DNA from 2 places in the Martelella soudanensis genome. Region 1 is predicted to be linked to the other one. Evidence: predicted binding sites of a transcription regulator. Region 1 holds the regulator's gene; the other holds the start of a gene.

Region 1 (5,409 bases):
CGAGCCTCAGGCTGCTGCTGGCCATGTCGCCGCGGGCGGCCGAGGCGGTTTCGACCAAAAAGATCGCCGCCGCCGCCGCGATCGCGGCGGCCCTTTTCTATCTGCTGATTTCCGGGATGCAGGTTTCCGCCGAACGCGCCTTCATCATGCTGGCGGTGATGCTTGCGGCGGCGATCTTCGACCGCCCGGCGATCAGCCTGCGCAATGTCGCGCTGGCGGCGCTGGTGATTCTGATCGTGACCCCCGCCGAGGTGGTGGGGCCGGGCATGCAGATGTCGTTTGCCGCAACGCTTGCGCTGATTGCAGGCTATGGCGCCTGGCAGCGAAGGCCTGCGGGCGGCCTTGCCTCGCGCCGGGGCGCGCTCCGCTGGCTGTGGATCGCCTTTTCCGGGATCGTGTTGACCGCATTGATCGGGGGGCTGTCGACGACGCCGTTTGCCATCCACCATTTCTCGCGCATTGCCGGCTACGGGCTTTTGGGCAACCTGCTTGCCATGCCGGTGGTGACCTTTATTGTCATGCCCGCCGGGCTGCTGTCATTGCTTGCCATGCCGCTCAATCTTCACGCCCCGTTTCTGGCGGTCATGGGCTGGGGGCTCGATTGGGTGATGCAGGCCGCGACATGGGTCGACGGCCTCGGCGGCGCGTTCACGACAGGCCGCGCTCCAGCGGGATTTCTGCTTCTTTTCCTGGTCGGATTCCTGCCGCTTGTGCTGTTGCGCACACGGTTGCGGCTGCTTGGCGTCATACCGATGGCGCTCTCCTTCGCGCTGATTTCCTGGCCGCGCGCCCCGTTGCCGCCCCAGATCCTGGTGGCGGCCGACGGCGACCTCGTTGCGATCGTCGCCGGCGAGGTCGCCGCGCTCAACACCAAACGGCCGCCATCCTTCGTGTTCGAGCAATGGGAAACCGCACTTGCGCTATCGCAAACGGCGCCACCTGTGGAGGAAAGCACGCTGGTGTTGCAAGAGGAGGATCGCTTCGCCCGGCTGGATGCGCCGGATATGGCCCAAGCCGCCGAAACGTTACTCAAAACGATCGCCGAGGCCGAACGGAGGCCCGGCATCTTCCGATGCGAGGACGATGCATGGTGCTATGCGGTCTTTACGGGGCTTCGAATCATGACGGTCGAACGACCGGCCTTCACCGGACTTGCCTGCGATAATGCCGATATCGTCGTCAGTCGATACCGTCCCGGCTTTCAGACCTGCCGCTCCGGCGCCTATCTCATCACCCCGGCAATGCGCCGGCAGCGCGGCGCGTTTCAATTCACGCTGTCGCCGGAGGTTGCGCGCGAACGCCCGGACAGCGGCACATCAGCGTCGCCTCAAAACACAGCCTGGCACGCGGACAATGAGCCTGCGGAAGCACGTCACCGAAGCGCTGCGGCCTCCGTGACAGTCGGCGATGCCACTGCGGGGACCGCACCCCAGGCTGTCTCCAGAAAGGCCCGCCAGCCCTCGTGCGGGCCGACAAGCGTTTCGCTCAAAACCTCGGTCACAGCGCTCGATCGCCCTTGGAACAGACACCGGCTCTACGACTGGCGTTCCGGAGAATATCTGCCGGTGATCACGGTTCCGGAGACGCTTACCTTCAGTGGTAGCGGCGGATCAGACCGACCAGCTTGCCCTGAACCTTGACCTGGCTTGCGGCGAAAATGCGGGTCTCGTAAGCCGGATTGGCCGCTTCCAGCGCGATCGATGCGCCCTTGCGGCGGAACCGCTTCAGGGTCGCTTCCTCGTCATTGACGAGCGCAACGACAATATCGCCGGGGGAGGCGGTGGAGATATTGCGGATGATTACGGTATCGCCGTCGAAGATCCCGGCGTCGATCATCGAATCACCCTGAACCTCAAGCGCGTAATGTTCTCCCGCGCCAAGCATTTCCGCCGGCACTGTGATCTGATGGGTGTTTTCCTGAATGGCCGAAATCGGCACGCCGGCAGCAATCCGCCCCATGACCGGTATGCCGGTCGAGCCGCTGTCATTGTTGCCGACCGGCGCCTTGGGCTCTTCCTGTTTCTTGCCGAGGGAGCCTTCGATCACGCTTGGCGAAAAACCCCGGCGCGGCGGCTGACCCATCGTGCTGTCCGGCATGCGCAGGATTTCTAGCGCCCGGGCGCGGTTGGGAAGCCGACGGATGAAACCGCGTTCCTCCAGTGCCGTGATCAACCGGTGAATGCCCGATTTCGACGCGAGGTCGAGCGCTTCCTTCATCTCATCGAAGGAGGGCGGAATGCCCGTCTCTTTCATCCGTTCATGAATGAAAAACAGCAATTCCTGTTGTTTGCGTGTCAGCATTTCCTGCCCCTGGTCCTTCGAAACAAATCCAGAACGAATATACATGTTCCTACTGTGTTCCGCAAGTGCAACCGGAGTGGGGCAAAAATAACGGGCTCGCGCGGAAATTCGCGCCTCCTGTCGCCACACAATGCGTCCGCTCGCATGCGTTTTGCCATGGCCCCCATTTAACGAAATTCTGCTCGTCGTTCTCCCGCATCGCCTGGGGCTTTCGATATTTCTGGTGCGTGGTTTGATTGCAAGGCTGTCGACAACATAAGATTTTTAAAATAGAGTTTCAAAAGTGACCTTTTGTCCCAGGTCGCGCATGGTGGCCAAGACGCCGGGAGGGCGAAGCGGGCCGCCGCCCATCAGGAGGAAACGGGACGGGGAGGAATTACATGAAGAAATTTGCAGCACTCGCGCTCGGTGCGGCGATGACGGTTAGTGCGACGGTCAGCGCTGCCAGCGCCGAGCCGATCGTCATCAAGATCGGCCACAGTTCCGAGGCGGACCTGCATCTGCCGGGCGCCGGGCGAACGGCTTGCGTTGTCGCGATGAAGGAGTATCTCGACGTCGCTTCCGAAGGCGAGCTTGCGCTTGACGTCTATCCGGACGGAGCGCTCGGCGGCGCCCGTGCGATGGTTGAATCGGCGCAAACCGGCGTGATCCAGATGGTCGGCGCCTATACGTCGATCCTTGTGCCGTTCGTGTCGGAAATGGCCGTCACGCAGATACCATATGTTTTCCCGGACAGTCTGACGGCCTGGCAGGTCATGGATGGTCCCTTCGGCGATGCGCTTGCCGAAACCGTCCTTGAAAAGACCGGACTTCGTGTTCTGGCCTGGCCGGAAGGCGCCGGTTTCCGCAATATCTACGCGGACAAGCCGATCCACAGCGTCGCCGACATGAAGGGCATGAAGATGCGCGTGCCGGAAAATCCGGGACTGCTGGCGATGTTCCGCGCCTGGGGCGCCAATACCGTTACGATCAGCTGGAACGAACTCTACACCGCCCTGCAGTCGGGCATGGCCGCAGGCCACGATACCGAGCTCTATTCGATGTATTCGTCAAAGCTCTATGAAGTGAACCCCTATGTCACCGTGACCCGGCACAGCTACAATCTGCACCCGGTTCTCATCAACGAGGAGTTCTTCCAGTCGCTGTCGCCTGAAAACCAGACTCTGATCCTGCGGGCAGGGGACCTCTGCAATCGCGTCGGAAATGCCCAGTCCCTCCTTTCCTCGCTGGTTATCCAGAGCGCGATGGAGAAGGAAGGCGCGGTCTTCTACTACCCGACCAAGGCAGAGCTCGCCGAATTCCGCGAACTTTCCCAGAAACCCTATGTCGACATGGTTCTGAGGCAGATGGGTCCCGACGGCCAGGAATGGGTCGATCGCATTCTCGCCGCCACCAAGGAAGCTGAAACCCAGCGCTAAGCCGCGGACGCGAACGGGGCGGGCATTCGAGAACGGCTCTGGCGGACGGCTGTCCGCCGAGCATTGCTTGCTCGCCCGCTTCGTCAAGCCGGACGCATGCGAACGCGCCGCGGGGCAGGGTTCGCATGCGCGCCGGACCGTGGTGGCAGGGAGATCGTCGGAATGAAAAAGCTGCTCGTTGGATATCAGGTCCTGATGGACGGACTGGAAAAGCTGTGCATGGCGATTGCCATCACGCTGGCCGGTCTGCTGTTTCTCAGTACCGCCTATGAAATCATCGTGAACCAGCTTGTGGGGAATTCTCCGGTCTGGTCGGAGGAAATCAGCAATCTGTTCTTTGCCTGGCTTACCTTTGTCGGCGCCGGGGTCATCGCGCGTCATGGCGGCCATATCGGGGTGGAGTTTGTCTACGAACTGGTCGGGCCGTTTCTGAAGACCGTGCTCAGGGTGATCTACATGCTGCTGGCCCTCGTGGTCGTCTTCGTCATGGTCTATTTCGGCTACAAGATGGCGCTGTTCGTCGGCAAGTACCAGAAGTCGCTCTATCTCGGCATCAGCCTCTATTACTATTACCTTTCGGTTCCCGTCGGCGGCGTGCTGCTGGGATTGTTCAGTGTCGCCGCGGCGCTTCCCGATCCGAGGAAGACGGCGGCCGACGCACAAAACGTCGGAGTGTGACCCTTGATCGCGATTATTTTTGGCAGTTTCGTGCCGATGCTTCTGCTCGGCGTTCCGATTGCGATGTGTCTCGTCCTCATGACGATCTTCGTCTATGTCGACATCGGCGACCCGCGTCTGTTCCTGCAAATTCCCCAACGCATGTTCACCAGCACGGAAAACATGCTTTTGCTGGCCATCCCGTTCTTCATCATGGCCGGCGAGATCATGAACCGCGCCGGGATCACCGACAGGCTGATGACGCTGTCGTCGTCGCTGGTGGGGTGGATCCGCGGCGGCCTGGCGCATACCAATATCGTCGCCAGCATGTTTTTCGCGGGCATCACCGGATCGGCGGTTTCCGATACCGTCGCTGTCGGCAGCATCATGGTCCCGGCGATGAAAAAGAACGGCTACGGCGAGGACTACAGCGCCGCGGTGACGGCAGCGAGCTCCGTTATCGGCCCGATCATCCCGCCCAGCATTCCGATGCTGATCTATGCGTCGGTGATGAACGTGTCGGTCGCGGGCCTGTTTCTCGCCGGCATGCTGCCGGGCGTGCTGATCGCCATCGCCCTGATGATCACAGCCTATTTCTTTGCCGTCCGCAGAGGCTATGGCGAAAGAACGCCCTTCGTTGGCGTCGTCGGTCTGCTCCTGGCCCTGTTCAGGGGGATGCCGGCGCTGCTGTTGCCGGTCATCATCATGGGCGGCATTCTCGGCGGCTTCTTCAGTCCGACGCAGGCTTCGGCGGTCGCGGTGATGTACGGCCTGGCGATCGGCTTCCTGTTTTACCGCCAGCTCAAGCTTTCCGATATCGTTCCGATCCTGTCCCACACGGTCAAGACGACCGCCATGATCATGTTTCTCATGGCCTGTGCGAAATCCTTCAGCTGGCTGGTGACCTATTTCAATCTCGTTGAACACGTCACCCTGGCCTTCGTCTCGATCACGGATGACAAGCTTGTCTTCCTGCTTCTGGTCAATGTCATATTTCTGATCATCGGCATGTTTCTGGACATGGGCTTCGCGA
Region 2 (5,409 bases), 2.7 Mb from region 1:
GTCTTCGGCGCTGGCAAGATCGTCGAGCGGCTTCAGCACGGTCTGGATCTGGTGGTTGACATAGCGCTCGATGCGGGCTGCGACATGGTCGCGCGCTGCACCCGTCAACTGCTCGTCGGCCAGCACGATCACGCGCGGGCGCAAGATGTTGTCGGAGGCCACCAGACGCGCCACCGGATCGCCGAGCCAGCGCACGGTCGCCGACGCATCGAGCGCCAGGTCGCCATTGCCGGAGGCATGCAGCCGCGCGGCGCGCGCCTCGAACTCCAGCGCCAGCGCTTTCTGTGCGGCCGCTTCTATCGCCTTGGCGTCGGGACCCTCGGCCCCGGCCACGGCTTTGAAACGGAAGCCCGCCAGTTCCCCCACATGATGTCCTTCCACAAAGACATCCCCATTCACGCTCACTTCAGCTTCAAGCATCGCATTCTCTCTCAGGCGCTTCATCAGCACAGATGTCCTGCGGTCAACGAAGCGTTTCGTCAACCTCTCATGCAGCGCATCTGACAGCCGATCCTCGATTTTCCGCGTCTTTTCCTGCCAGTGTGTCGGATCGGCAAGCCATCCGGGCCGGTTCGAAACATAAGTCCATGTTCTGATCTGGGCAATCCGTGCCGACAAAGTATCGATTTCGCCGTCGGTTCGGTCGGCATGCCGGACCTGCTGTGCGAGAAAATCCTCGTCCACCGTGCCGCGCTCGACAAGGTCGAGATAGAGCGAGGCGATCAGTTCGGCGTGCTGGGCGGGCGTGATCCGGCGGTAATCCGGCAGCGCGCAGGCGTCCCAGAGAAGTTCGATCCGGGCGCGCCGGTCCGCCTTGCCGGCGACGTCCGGATTGCGGGCCAGGAATTCAAGCGCGCGCTGGTCGACGGCAGGCAGCGCCCGCGTCAGTCCCTGCACGCGCGGCACGTCGTCAAGGCTTGCCTTCAGGCTTTGCAGCGAGGAGAAATCGAGCGCCTTGGAGCGCCATTGCAGCACCCTGACGGGATCGAAATGGTGCGATTGCAGCCGGTCCACCAGTTCATCGTCGAACGGGGCGACCCGGCTGGTCACGCCGAACGTGCCGTCGCGCATATGCCGCCCGGCGCGGCCGGCGATCTGGCCGAGCTCGCCGGGATTGAGGTTGCGATATTGATGGCCGTCGAACTTGCGGTCCTGGGCGAAGGCGACATGGTCGACATCGAGGTTGAGACCCATGCCGATCGCGTCGGTCGCCACCAGATATTCGACATCGCCGTTCTGGTAGAGTTCGACCTGGGCGTTGCGGGTGCGCGGGCTGAGCGCGCCGAGCACAACGGCCGCGCCGCCGCGCTGGCGGCGGATCAGTTCCGCGATCCCGTAGACCTCCTCGGTGGAAAAGGCGACGACCGCCGAGCGCCTTGGCAGGCGGGTGATCCGCTTCTGCCCGGCATAGAAAAGCTGCGACAGCCGGGGCCGCTCGACCACGGAGATGCCCGGAAGCAGTTTCTGCAGGATCGGGCGCATGGTGGCCGAGCCTAGAAGCAGCGTCTCCTCGCGTCCGCGCAAGTGCAGGATGCGGTCGGTGAAGATGTGTCCGCGCTCGAGATCGCCGGCAAGCTGGACCTCGTCGATCGCGACGAAGGCGACATCGGCCTCGCGCGGCATGGCCTCCACGGTGCAGACGCTGAAGCGCGCTTTCGGCGGGGCAATCTTCTCCTCGCCGGTGATCAGAGCGACATTGTTGACGCCGACGCGCTCGACGATGCGGGCATAGACCTCGCGGGCAAGCAGCCTCAACGGCAGGCCGATCACGCCGGAGGAATGCGCCACCATGCGCTCGATCGCGAAATGGGTTTTGCCGGTATTGGTCGGACCGAGCATCGCGGTGACGCCGCGTCCGCTCAAGATCATTGCTTCAGAATTCAATGTCCGGTCCCAAATCATGTGGCCGGGGCCAAACGCTCGCCCCCGACGGTCTTTCTTCGCTGCGCGAAACGGCTCCGTCAGTCCGCGGCAGCCGCTTTTCCTATAGATGGCCTGCCCCCGCCCGACAAGCAAGGGGAACCCGCAATTTCAGCCGCGAAAATGCCCTCCCGTTAAGATTTGGAACAGAAGCGAACGAATCACAGACGAATCGCTGACTCTGCTGTTTTCCTGATTTGTTCACGGCTAGATGTTGCGAAAAATGGCGGCACCCTGTCCACATCTGGATTCGGATTTTTGGGGGAATGCGGCGAACGGCCGGATTCGGGTCCGGCGTTAACCATATGCCTCAACCCGCCAGCAGGCCCGTCCGGCGCAGATCGTCGAGGCAGGAGCAGGCCATGCACGCGCCAGTTCGCCAGATCGCGCCGCATCCGGCCAAGCGTGAATTGCAAACCGCTGCCATTCGTGAGGTTTTCCCGCGCTTGCTCAAAACGTGCCTTTCATGCTGACCGTCAACGCCGTCATCGGCCTTGCCACCGGGTTTTCGACCGGTCGCGCGACGGCCTATCTTCTCAAGGTGAAGAGGCTTGCGAATGCCCGCGAAAGCAGCGCCCGTTAACTTTCGGGCCAAAGCCGGAACGAATCAGCGACGAATCGCTTACCTGCCGGTTTTCCTGTTTTGTTCACCGCTATATGTGGCGGAATAAGGTTTTGTTAACCATAGATTTCAGGCGGTTGCCGCCGGCAGCGGCGGCCGCCGTTAATCATTTTTCCAGCGTGCCGGGAACGCAGGGCGGGAACAAATTTCGACAAGCCCGCGTTTACTATCCGACCATTCCAATGGAGAGGGAAAGATATGTTGGGCACCATTCTTCTTATTATTCTGATATTGCTTCTGATCGGCGCACTGCCACGTTGGGGCCATTCCACCAACTGGGGCTATGGGCCGTCGGGCGGTCTCGGCCTCGTGCTGCTGATCGTCATAATCCTGCTGCTGGCAGGCTATATCTGACCAGGCTATATCTGACAAAGAACATTGGAGACCTGAACTTATGAAAAAGACCGTTCTCGCCATCGCGATCCTTCTTCCGCTGGCTGCATGCTCGACGACGCAGCGCAACGCCACAATCGGCGGCGGCCTTGGCGTGGCAACCGGCGCCGCCTTGACGGGCGATGCTACCGGTGCTGTTGCCGGCGGCCTTATCGGCGCTGGCGTTGGCGCGGCAACCGCAAGGTAAGACAGGATCGCGCCGGCAGCGTCTTGTATGCCGGCGCCATCGAAAGCGGCGCGCGCCTCTGGCTGTCGCGTCAAGATCGGCTCGCAGCACCCCACGCTCGCCGATCCAGGCGTCGCCACGTGCGACGCCTTCTTTTTGCCTTCAGGGCCGTTCCACGCACATGGCGATGCCCATGCCGCCGCCGATACAGAGCGTGGCAAGGCCCTTCTTCGCATCGCGGCGGCGCATTTCGTAAAGCAGCGTCGTCAGCACCCGCGCGCCGGACGCGCCGATCGGGTGGCCGAGCGCGATCGCCCCGCCATTGACGTTGACCTTTTCGGGATCGAGCCCGAGGTCGCGCACGACCGCGCAGGCCTGCGCCGCAAACGCCTCGTTGGCCTCGATCAGGTCGAGATCGCCAACCTGCCATCCGGCCTTCGTCAGCGCCTTTTTCGAGGCCGGGATCGGGCCCGTGCCCATGATCTGCGGATCGACGCCGGCCGTCGCCCATGAGACGATCCGCGCCAACGGTTCGATCCCGCGCTTTTGCGCATTGGCTTCGTCCATCAGCACAAGCGCCGCCGCGCCGTCATTGATGCCCGAGGCATTGCCGGCGGTCACGCTGCCGCCGTCCATGAAGGCGGGCCGCAGCCGCTCCAGCCCTTCCGGCGTCATGCCCTCGCGGATGCCTTCATCCTGGTCGATCACCGTTTCGGATTTGCGCGCGGCGACCGTGACCGGCACGATCTCATCGGCGAAGCGACCGGCGGCGCGGGCGGCCTCGGCGCGGTTTTGCGAGCGGGCGGCATAGTCATCCTGCATCGCCCGCGTCAGGCCCCAGCGCTCGGCGATATTCTCCGCGGTGATGCCCATATGATAGCCATAGAACGCATCGACCAGGCCGTCCTTCAGCATGGTGTCGACCATGGTGGCATCGCCCATGCGCGTTGCGCTGCGAAGATTGGCGCAATGCGGCGACAGCGACATCGATTCCTGTCCGCCCGCCACGACGATTTCGGCATCGCCGGCAAGGATCTGCTGCATGCCGAGCGCGACGGCCCGGAGCCCCGATCCGCAGAGCTGGTTGATGACGATCGCGGTCTTTTCCGCCGGCATGCCGGCCGCCATCGCCGCCTGGCGTGCGGGGTTCTGGCCGGCGCCGGCGGTCAGCACCTGGCCGAGGATCGCCTCGTCGACCTCCGCCGGCGAAACCCCCGCCCGGAAAAGCGCTTCGGCGATCGCGACGGCGCCGAGTTCATGGGCGGCCACGCCCGAAAGCGCACCGCCCAGAACGCCGATGGGCGTGCGCGCCGCGCCTGCAATAACAATTGCCGAACCGGACATTTCACTCTCTCCCCAATTCACGACAGCGGCAATGTGCAGAAGCCGGTCCGCGAAGTCAAACCGCCCGCCGCCGCCGCTTTTCCCGGTGAGGCAGGCGGCATTGCCGCCATCGCTGCATTGCGACAAAATCATTGTACCAGGGCGTTTTTTAAGGTTACATCTGAGCCGGGAAGAGGAAACAGATCGCGGGGAGGAGGCATAATGCCCGTAAGCGACGGACCGACCATCATCAAGAAATACGCCAACCGCCGGCTCTACAATACCGGCACCAGCAGTTACGTGACGCTGGAAGACCTGGCCGACATGGTGAAAAGAGGAGAGGATTTCACCGTCAAGGACGCCAGGGCCGGCGACGACATCACCCACACCGTGCTGACCCAGATCATCTTCGAACAGGAGGCGAAATCCGATCAGGCGATCCTGCCGGTTTCGTTCCTGCGCGAGATCATCGGCTATTACGGCGACCAGATGCAGGCGATGCTGCCCGGCTTTCTCGACAACGCCATGAAGGCGTTCTCCGAGCAGCAGACCCATATGCGCGAGCAGATGGACAAGGCGCTCTACGCCAATCCGCTGAAGCGGGAATATTACCGCAAGGAGGAGGCCGCGCGTCAGGCCGGTCTCGGCGCCACCAGCTACCGCGCCGCGGCAGACGAGGAAGACCTCGACGGCATGCACAACGCGGCAGCCGGCGACCTCGACGATCTGAGGCGGCAGTTGCGGGTTCTGCAGGACCGTATCGACAATATGTGAGAAAAAGCGGGCTCACGTTTCGGTGAAACGCGGGCCCGCATTCAGATGCAGATAGCTGTTTTTTGAAGACGGCAATCAATTTGCGGCGTTACGCAATTCCCTGACCCGCGTCTTGTCGAGGTTTGTGCGATTGCCATCACGATCAAATGGTTCTTTGAAGGTGAAGGCGAACGGCGAGGCGCCGTGGTCATGAAGAAATTCGTACCGCTCC

Evidence for each region. Region 1 encodes LexA, which represses DNA repair genes until DNA is damaged. Its sites were predicted from a motif close to TGTTCNNNNTGTGTTCNG; they were not measured.
Region 2: HQ843_RS06360 (helicase-related protein) is a predicted target of LexA. The motif match lies at 2,108-2,125, and genes of this name have one in related genera.

Annotation. Positions count from the first base shown of each region.
Region 1 covers NZ_CP054861.1:4,022,140-4,027,548, reverse strand. The annotation lists gene HQ843_RS19335 (ComEC/Rec2 family competence protein) at 1-1,640, shown strand, start outside; gene lexA (transcriptional repressor LexA) at 1,594-2,301, opposite strand; gene HQ843_RS19325 (TRAP transporter substrate-binding protein) at 2,682-3,719, shown strand; gene HQ843_RS19320 (TRAP transporter small permease) at 3,882-4,397, shown strand; gene HQ843_RS19315 (TRAP transporter large permease) at 4,401-5,409, shown strand, end outside.
Region 2 covers NZ_CP054861.1:1,320,210-1,325,618, forward strand. The annotation lists gene HQ843_RS06360 (helicase-related protein) at 1-1,869, opposite strand, end outside; gene HQ843_RS06365 (DUF3309 family protein) at 2,741-2,896, shown strand; gene HQ843_RS06370 (hypothetical protein) at 2,937-3,122, shown strand; gene HQ843_RS06375 (acetyl-CoA C-acetyltransferase) at 3,264-4,445, opposite strand; gene phaR (polyhydroxyalkanoate synthesis repressor PhaR) at 4,647-5,198, shown strand; gene HQ843_RS06385 (DUF3291 domain-containing protein) at 5,274-5,409, opposite strand, start outside.